Regions from separate parts of the Sporosarcina sp. Y1004 genome, predicted to be linked through region 1. Evidence: riboswitches for the same ligand, from Rfam matches in the RefSeq annotation. Region 1 holds a riboswitch; the other holds the start of a gene.
What was found. Region 1 has a riboswitch for S-adenosylmethionine ahead of metK (methionine adenosyltransferase). Riboswitches for the same ligand answer to the same signal wherever they lie in the genome.
Positions count from the first base shown of each region.

Region 2: it holds a riboswitch for S-adenosylmethionine, as region 1 does, so the genes downstream of both, AC25Y6_RS06630 (methionine ABC transporter ATP-binding protein) here and metK (methionine adenosyltransferase) in region 1, are expected to answer to the same signal.

Region 1 is NZ_JBYHFQ010000022.1:12,331-16,740, reverse strand. It holds gene AC25Y6_RS14180 (gamma carbonic anhydrase) at 95-607, shown strand; gene metK (methionine adenosyltransferase) at 714-1,910, opposite strand; SAM riboswitch class I at 2,102-2,220, opposite strand; gene pckA (phosphoenolpyruvate carboxykinase (ATP)) at 2,408-3,994, shown strand; gene AC25Y6_RS14165 (alpha/beta hydrolase family protein) at 4,118-4,410, opposite strand, start outside.
Region 2 is NZ_JBYHFQ010000006.1:138,401-142,810, reverse strand. It holds gene AC25Y6_RS06635 (methionine ABC transporter permease) at 53-721, opposite strand; gene AC25Y6_RS06630 (methionine ABC transporter ATP-binding protein) at 714-1,739, opposite strand; SAM riboswitch class I at 2,001-2,111, opposite strand; gene AC25Y6_RS06625 (thioredoxin family protein) at 2,166-2,465, opposite strand; gene AC25Y6_RS06620 (toprim domain-containing protein) at 2,480-2,821, opposite strand; gene gcvH (glycine cleavage system protein GcvH) at 2,894-3,277, opposite strand; gene AC25Y6_RS06610 (arsenate reductase family protein) at 3,352-3,711, opposite strand.

The DNA of each region.
Region 1 (4,410 bases):
TATTTTCTTTCTATTGTTTAACTCTTAACCTACTATAAAATCCTAATCTTTGTTACGATAATTATACACTACATAAAGAAATGAGGAGAGTTGAATGATTTATCCCTACAAAGATAAAACACCCGTAATCGATCCATCCGTATTCATTGCAGATTATACAACAATTTCTGGAGATGTAACAATTGGTGCCGAATCGTCAATCTGGTTCAATACTGTGATTCGCGGTGATGTCTCAGCTACAATTATCGGACGTAAAGTGAACGTGCAAGACTTGTGCTGCCTACATCAAAGCCCGCACTCTCCACTAATCCTTGAGGACGAAGTGTCGATTGGACACCAAGTTACTCTACATAGCTGCACTATAAAAAAAGGGGCGCTGATTGGCATGGGCTCCATCATTCTAGACGGGGCTGAAATCGGCGAGGGGGCATTTATTGGAGCGGGCAGTCTAGTACCGCCCGGTAAGAAGATTCCACCGAATATGTTAGCACTCGGTTCACCGGCAAAAGTTGTTCGAGAACTGAATGAAGATGACCGTGCAGATATGGAAAGAATTGTTCGTGAATACGCGGAAAAAGGGCAATATTATAAGAGTCTACAAAAGTGATGTATTGCCGCCATTGATTGGCGGCTTTTTTTATTGAAGGATAATAACACACGATAAAAAATGCCGGAAGCTAAGGAGGAGTCCTTGCTTCCGGCATTTTCAATAATTATTTCCCTGTTAGTTCTTTCAAAGCTCCAGCTTTATCCGTTTGCTCCCATGGCAGATCAACATCCGTGCGGCCGAAGTGACCATACGCTGCCGTCTGCTTGTAGATAGGACGACGGAGATTAAGCATTTTAATGATACCTGCTGGACGAAGGTCAAAGAGTTCACGTGTCAATTCCACAAGTTTACTCTCCTCAACAGTACCTGTTCCGAATGTATCAATCGAAATCGATACAGGTTGAGCTACACCGATTGCATAAGCCAACTGGACTTCACAGCGGTCTGCAAGTTCTGCTGCAACGATGTTTTTTGCAACATAACGAGCCGCGTATGAAGCTGAGCGGTCCACTTTCGTAGGATCTTTCCCCGAAAATGCCCCACCGCCATGACGGGCATAACCGCCATACGTATCAACAATGATTTTACGCCCAGTCAGACCTGCATCTCCTTGAGGTCCGCCTATTACAAATCGTCCAGTTGGATTGATGAAGTACTTTGTTTCTTCATCAATTAAATTAGTTGGTACAACTGGATTAATAACGAATTCCTTAATATCACTTTGAATCTGCTCAAGTGTCACTTCAGGATGATGTTGTGCTGAAATAACAATCGTATCAATTCTGACGGGTATATTATTTCCATCATACTCTACAGTCACTTGCGTTTTCCCATCCGGTCTTAGGTACGAAAGTGTTTCATCTTTACGTACTTGTGCAAGTTTAAAGGATAGTTTATGGGCTAAGCTAATTGGTAATGGCATCAGTTCTGGTGTCTCATTACAAGCATATCCGAACATCAAACCTTGGTCGCCTGCTCCAATATCTTCAAGTTCGTCATCTGTCATTAATCCTTCACGCGCTTCAAGTGCTTGGTCAACACCCGCAGCAATATCGGCTGATTGTTCATCGATCGCAGTGAGAACTGCAGACGTTTCCCAATCAAATCCGTATTTCGCTCGAACGTAACCAATGCCTTTAACAGTTTCGCGCACAACTTTTGGAATATCGACATATGTAGTCGTCGTGATTTCACCTGCTACGAGTACCAGTCCTGTAGTGATTGTCGTTTCACATGCTACGCGTGCATTTGGATCTTCCTCCAAAATAGCATCAAGGATAGCATCTGAAATTTGGTCGCACATTTTGTCTGGATGTCCTTCAGTTACCGATTCTGAAGTAAACAGTCGGCGGTTAGTCATGTCTTTTCCTCCTTATATCCTACGAGATTGATACGGTACTCATATGTCCCATGTAGAGTCCTCCCGGATTCAGGAAAGACTACAAGCCACTGCGAGCTCTATACACGAGGATAAAGGGCTAAACAAATTAAAAAGCCCTTCGCTCACGTACTAATACATGAGGAAAGGCATGATTTTAAAAGCACCTTTCACTCTTATCATACAAGGACTGTGCCTTGCTACAGGTTTGGCACCTTTGCGCAGACAAATAAGTCATTGCAGGTTGCCGGGTTTCATTGGGCCTGACCCCTCCACCAGCTCGGGATAAGAGTATCCGTTCAACTATATATGCTACGAAAAAACTTGTTCCCTGTCAAATTTCTTTGCCGATTTTACAACTAATTGCTTGAGATTTTGATTAATATAGATTATTATTCTTAATGTGTTATACTATTTAAGAAATGTGATGACATGACACCCAATTATATGGGACTATGAGTAAAGGACGGTACATAATTATGATTACAGCAAAGATTAGCGACGATCTAAATAACCTTCTTTCCGGTGAAAATATAAAAATTCAACTTTCAGTACCACAACTTGTTGAAAAAGCGATATCACGTGGAGAAGCTCAACTGACTTCCGATGGAGCAGTCACGGCTCAAACAGGGAAGTATACAGGTCGTTCCCCTAAAGATAAATATATTGTCGAGGAAGCGTCCTCCAAAGACAAAATCGATTGGGGCAGCGTAAACCGTCCGATTTCATCTGATGTATTTGACTCATTATATAATAAAATGCTTACACACTTAAAAGTTAAAGACGAACTGTTCGTCTTCAAAGGATTCGCTGGTGCAGATCCAGCTTCACGTCTATCCATTCAAGTCGTGAATGAATTTGCTTGGCATAACCTATTCGTCCATCAATTGTTTATTCGCCCGACTGAAGTAGAGCTCTCGAAACACGAAGCGCAATTTACTATCATTTCAGCTCCTTCTTTTAAAGCGGATCCTGCAGTTGACGGTACGAATTCCGAGACGTTCATTATTGTGTCTATGGAAAAACGCATCGTTCTCATTGGTGGTACTGAATATGCTGGTGAAATGAAAAAAGCAATCTTCTCTGTCATGAACTACTTCCTACCTGAGAATGGCATCATGCCTATGCACTGTTCTGCGAACGTCGGCGAAGAAGGCGATGTCGCTTTGTTCTTCGGTCTTTCAGGAACAGGTAAAACAACACTTTCAGCTGACGCGAACCGCAAATTAATCGGAGACGATGAACACGGTTGGTCTGACACTGGTGTCTTTAACATCGAAGGTGGTTGCTACGCGAAATGTATCAATTTATCTCAAGAAAAAGAACCTGAAATTTTCGGTGCAATTCGTTTCGGGTCAGTTCTTGAAAACGTTGTTATCGACCCAGTAACAAACATTCCTAATTACGATGATGGATCTTTGACTGAAAATACACGTGCAGCATATCCAATTCAAGCAATCGATAACATCGTTGACCCTTCAGTTGCAGGTCATCCGAAAACAATTATTTTCTTGACTGCTGACGCTTTCGGCGTACTGCCCCCTATTTCCAAATTAACGAAAGAGCAAGCAATGTACCACTTCCTAAGTGGTTTCACTTCGAAACTTGCTGGAACTGAGCGTGGTATCACATCACCTGAAGCAACATTCTCAACATGCTTCGGATCACCTTTCCTACCGCTTCCAGCGACAGTATATGCTGAAATGCTTGGGAAAAAAATTGATGAACATGACGCACAAGTATTCCTAGTGAATACAGGTTGGACTGGTGGCGTATATGGTGTTGGTAAGCGTATGGATCTTAAATATACACGCGCAATGGTTCGTGCAGCACTTGCTGGTAAACTAAATAATGTTGAAACAGAAATGAATAGCATTTTTGGTCTTGCAATGCCTACAGAGATTGAAGGCGTTCCGACAGAAGTATTGAACCCACGCAATGCATGGTCTGATGGAAATGCTTACGATCTTAAAGCAAAAGAACTAGCATCTATGTTCCGTGAAAACTTTAAGAAATTCGGTTCGGTTTCAGAAGAGATTACGTATAAAGGCGGACCAATCGCATAAGAAGATTGCTCTTAGTCTATATCCGATAGACTAGGAATGGCGTAAAGACAATCAGATATAAACAGGGTAGCACATTTATTGTGCTACCCTGTTTTTTTATCATTATAATCAGTAATGATCTACTCACTGTCTCTTCATCCAACTCGTCAAATCTCTAACAAGCTGTGCATTCATGCCCGGTGGAATGAAATGCGTGTATTCTGGGAAGTACCATGTCTCGTATACTTTATTATGTTCACGCAATGCGTTCTCCAATAACACAGCCTGTTGGAATGAGACGTTCTCATCAATCATGCCATGAATGATAAGAACAGGTGCAGTAATTTCATCTACGCGAAACAGCGCTGTCCTTTTTCTGTATTCATCAGGCACGCTGTTCGGCGTTCCACCGATAACTCGCTTCATCATCCGCCGCA
Region 2 (4,410 bases), on a different contig from region 1:
TTTTCTATTCTTTTATAGTTTACAGGCAATGCCTGATGTTACTGTCATAGAATTATCTCTTGTCAAATTTCCTTACTGCGAAATCCCCGATGAATTGAATGATGAAAACGATAATTAAAATTAAGATTGTTGCAATTAGTATAACGTCCTCACGACTGCGCTGGAATCCATCCAAAAACGCGAGATTCCCAAGTCCACCTGCGCCGATGATCCCCGCCATAGCGGTGTACCCGACAAGTGCGATTGCTGTTACGGTGATACCGGAGACAAGTGCTGGCATCGATTCCGGTAAGAGAACTTTAAAAATAATCGTCCTCGTTTTCGCTCCCATTGACTTCGAAGCTTCAATTACACCTTTATCAATCTCCTGCAATGCAATCAACACCATTCTTGCATAGAATGGAGCCGCTCCAATAATAAGTGCCGGCAATGCTGCATCCGGTCCGCGAATTGTGCCAAGAAGAAATTTCGTAAACGGAATAAGCAATATGATTAATATGATAAACGGAATTGATCTAAAAATATTGACGAATGCCCCTGAAATAACATTGACCAACTTATTCGACCACAGTTGTCCGGGACTTGTTAGGAAGAGTATGATTCCGAGTCCGAGTCCAATAATCAATGTGAACAGTGTTGAAATTGCTGTCATATAGAGCGTTTCTGCTGTCGCTTCCCACATCTTAGTCCAATCAACATTCGGAAAAAGGTTTTCAATCATTACCGATCACCTCTGTCTGAACATCATTTTCATTGAGGTATTGAATTGCTTCCTCAATAATTGTTGAATCTCCAAGGAGCTGGAGGATAAGTGAGCCATATGCTCCACCATGTGTATGGGAAATGTTTCCTTGGACGATATTGACACCCACATCGTATTTCCGAATGAGACTTGCGAGCACAGGTTGTTCCGTCTGCTCACCAACGAACACAAGCTTGATAAGTGTACCTGTTGGAAATTCATCCTTAATATGCGCCATTGCCTGCTTCGCTTCCGCGGGCTCCGTCACTTGAGAAACAAATCGCTTCGTAATGGCCTCTTTTGGCGATTGGAACACATCGAGTACGTCCCCCATCTCGACAACTTTCCCAGCTTCCATGACTGCAACCCTATGGCAGATTTTCCGGATTACGTGCATTTCATGTGTGATGAGAACAATCGTCAGTCCAAGCCTTTCATTAATACCAGTCAGAAGATCCAGTATCGAATCCGTCGTTTCCGGATCAAGAGCAGAAGTCGCCTCGTCGCAAAGTAGGACTTCAGGGTCGTTTGCAAGTGCACGAGCTATCCCTACACGCTGTTTCTGACCGCCCGACAATTCTGATGGATACGCATTTTCTCGACCAGTCAAACCAACCAGTTCAATCAGTTCCGCCACTTTCTTTTCGCGCTCGGCTTTTCGCACACCCGCGATTTCAAGAGGGAATGCAATATTGTCTTTCACCGTCCGCGACCACAGCAAGTTGAAATGTTGAAAAATCATACTCACTTTCTGCCGCGCTTCCCTCAAAGCTTTGCCTTTGATAGCCGACATTTCCAAACCGCCGATATTCACACTTCCTGAAGTAGGCATTTCTAGACCGTTCAACAGTCGAATCAAAGTACTTTTTCCAGCGCCACTATAACCGATCACACCGAAAATTTCACCATCAGCTATTTCGAGTGATACATTTTCAACCGCTGTAATACTGCCGGGTCCTTCACCGAACCGTTTATTAATATCCGTTAATTGAATCATTGATTTCACCTCTGAGATTTTGTCTATGTAAATTAAAATTAAGAATTCTTTCGTTGTCTTATGCCTGTCGGGGGCCGGCAGGATACAGGTCATGCAACCGTTATGACAGGACGTCGCGAACTTAGGTTGCGTTCCTTTAGCGGCGCCTTCTGCTTTTCTGGTGTCTAGCTGCAGGCGCCTTCCGCTTTTCTGTACAAAAAAAACCTTCCTGCAGACGGGCAGAAAGGCTTTACGTTATCATAAAATAAACGTTTGTCCAATCTCTCATCTCTCAAAGTATGCTATGCACTTTGTGTGATTTGGCACCATTTCACTTTCGTGACGGTTGCCGGGCTTCGTAGGGCACTATCCCTCCACCTCTCTTAATAAGAGCGACCTATTCAATTGTTGGTTAAGTCGTATTATATCAAATTCCTGTCTTGATTGTCAATCAATCAATTCCAACAGATACGGGACTGACTGAAAAGCATAGACTTTATGTTGTAAAACGCCATCCTTCTGTATCAACAAGCAAGGAACGCTTTCAATTTCATAGTCAATTGCCATAGATTGCACATAGTTCAAATCCGCTTTCCCGATTGGCATTTCCGGTTTCATGACAGAAATGACGTTCATCATTTTAGAAGCGACTGCACATGTACCACACATCGGTGTATATAAATAAAACGCAGAATCGGGTGAGTCCTTCAAAGTTGCCTCCCACTGTTCGCGTGTCCAATTTTCCATTTATCTTACATCCTTTAAAGTAAAAATTCGGGTCGGATTTTGAAATCCGCATTTTGTAGTATTTCAGCTAACACTTTATACGGGGTCGTCTCCACTTCCCGGTACTCTTTTTCTGTATATAGATGGATTGCTGCTGGAAATTCTCTTTTAAATAATACACGCGTTTTTTCACCATCTTCATCAGCATCGACAAAAACATACAGGTCCTGTTCTTCATAGGGCGCAAGCAACTCTTCAAGCCGATATGGGCTTACTGTACCGTTCGTACAAATGATTTTGACTGACTCCGCAAGTATACGCGCTAATCTTTTTCTATCCGAACCGCCCTCTACTATGATGATTTTTTCATCCGACAAGAGAGTTCCTCCTTCGCAAATCGACTAGTAAGATGCAAAAGACGCCGGAAATGTACCGGCGCCGTGTTGTAATTATTCTCCGATTGTCATTTTATCATACGCTTCTGCAGACATAAGTTCGTCCAACTCAGAAGTGTTAGAAGGTTCAACGACGACCATCCATGCATTTTCATACGGTGATTCATTGACGAATTCAGGGCTGTCTTCTAGTCCTTCGTTCACTTCAAGTACTTTACCGCTGATTGGAGCATATAATTCAGATACTGTTTTAACCGACTCAACGCTTCCGAAAGGCTCGTCCGCTTTGATTTCATCGCCAACAGATGGAAGTTCAACGAATACGATATCTCCAAGTTCAGATTGTGCAAAGTGTGTAATACCGATGCGGTAATTACCGTTTTCTTCCTTTACCCATTCGTGTTCTTCAGAATAACGCAGATCTTTTGGTGTGCTCATTTATACCCCTCCAAATAAATAGTTTCATTCTCTTCAATTCTGTCATATTTCTCTGATAAAGACAAGACTGTAACTTAATTGCCCCAGACTTTATTAAATTCTTCTTCCTTGAAACCGACAGTTACTTTTCCTTCTCCATAAACAATCGGTCTTTTGATGAGCATACCGTCTGATGATAGCAAACTAATTTTTTCTTCATCGGACATTGTAGGCAGTTTGTCTTTCAAATTAAGCTCTCTATATTTCATGCCGCTGACATTGAAAAACTTTTTCAATTCCAAATCAGAAGCTGCAATCATCTTTCCAAGTTCCTCTTCTGACGGAGGAGCTTCCGCAATGTTCACTTCTTGAAAGTCCAAGTTATTCGTTTCAAGCCACTTTTTCGCTTTTCTACACGTCCCGCATTTCGGGTAACCGTAGTAAATTAATCCCATACCGCAACGCCTCCATTTTTCACAGTATAACAGAAAAAACTACCTGGCATATATAGACAGCAGGATGTCAAAGTGAAATCTGCAATTTTACTTCATTAAAAGATCACGGCTGTTGATTAACCGTTTAGTTGCTTAAAACAATGGCGAGTAGGGCTAGATAATAGCCATTTTCACTGGACTATTTCCGGCCCGCTTTCGGCGAATTATTTACTACACTATTACCGAGAGGTAGGTGTGGCTATAAGTGACTTCGTCACTTATAGCCACACTCTTTTCGTTCATATTGTTGTGATTAATTGCCTGTCGCGTTCCTACAAAACTCAAGTGAAAAAAGCGGTTGCTTTGGAAGAAAAGAATAGATGATCTTCTATAAGAGTGTAAGTGCCCGAAGATGCAATTTCGGTCACTCTAGCACCTTGTACATTGAATTCTTCACTAACTTTCAGCAAAGATTATGTGATGTTCTATTAGAAATTGACACTTCCTTTATATAGTAATAGGGATCCAATAGTAGAAGGTTTGAGCGGCCAAAATTGTATCTTTGGCCGCTTCTCTCCAAGTAAGAAGCGAGCTATTCTTTCGTCCCGAAACACTTCGGCACTTCTTGTATTTGTGTCTTTGGAGAGCGACGGATGAACAACCACCATAAGATTACCAAAATGAAAAATAGGGATGCGACGAAGTCGCATCCCTATTTAT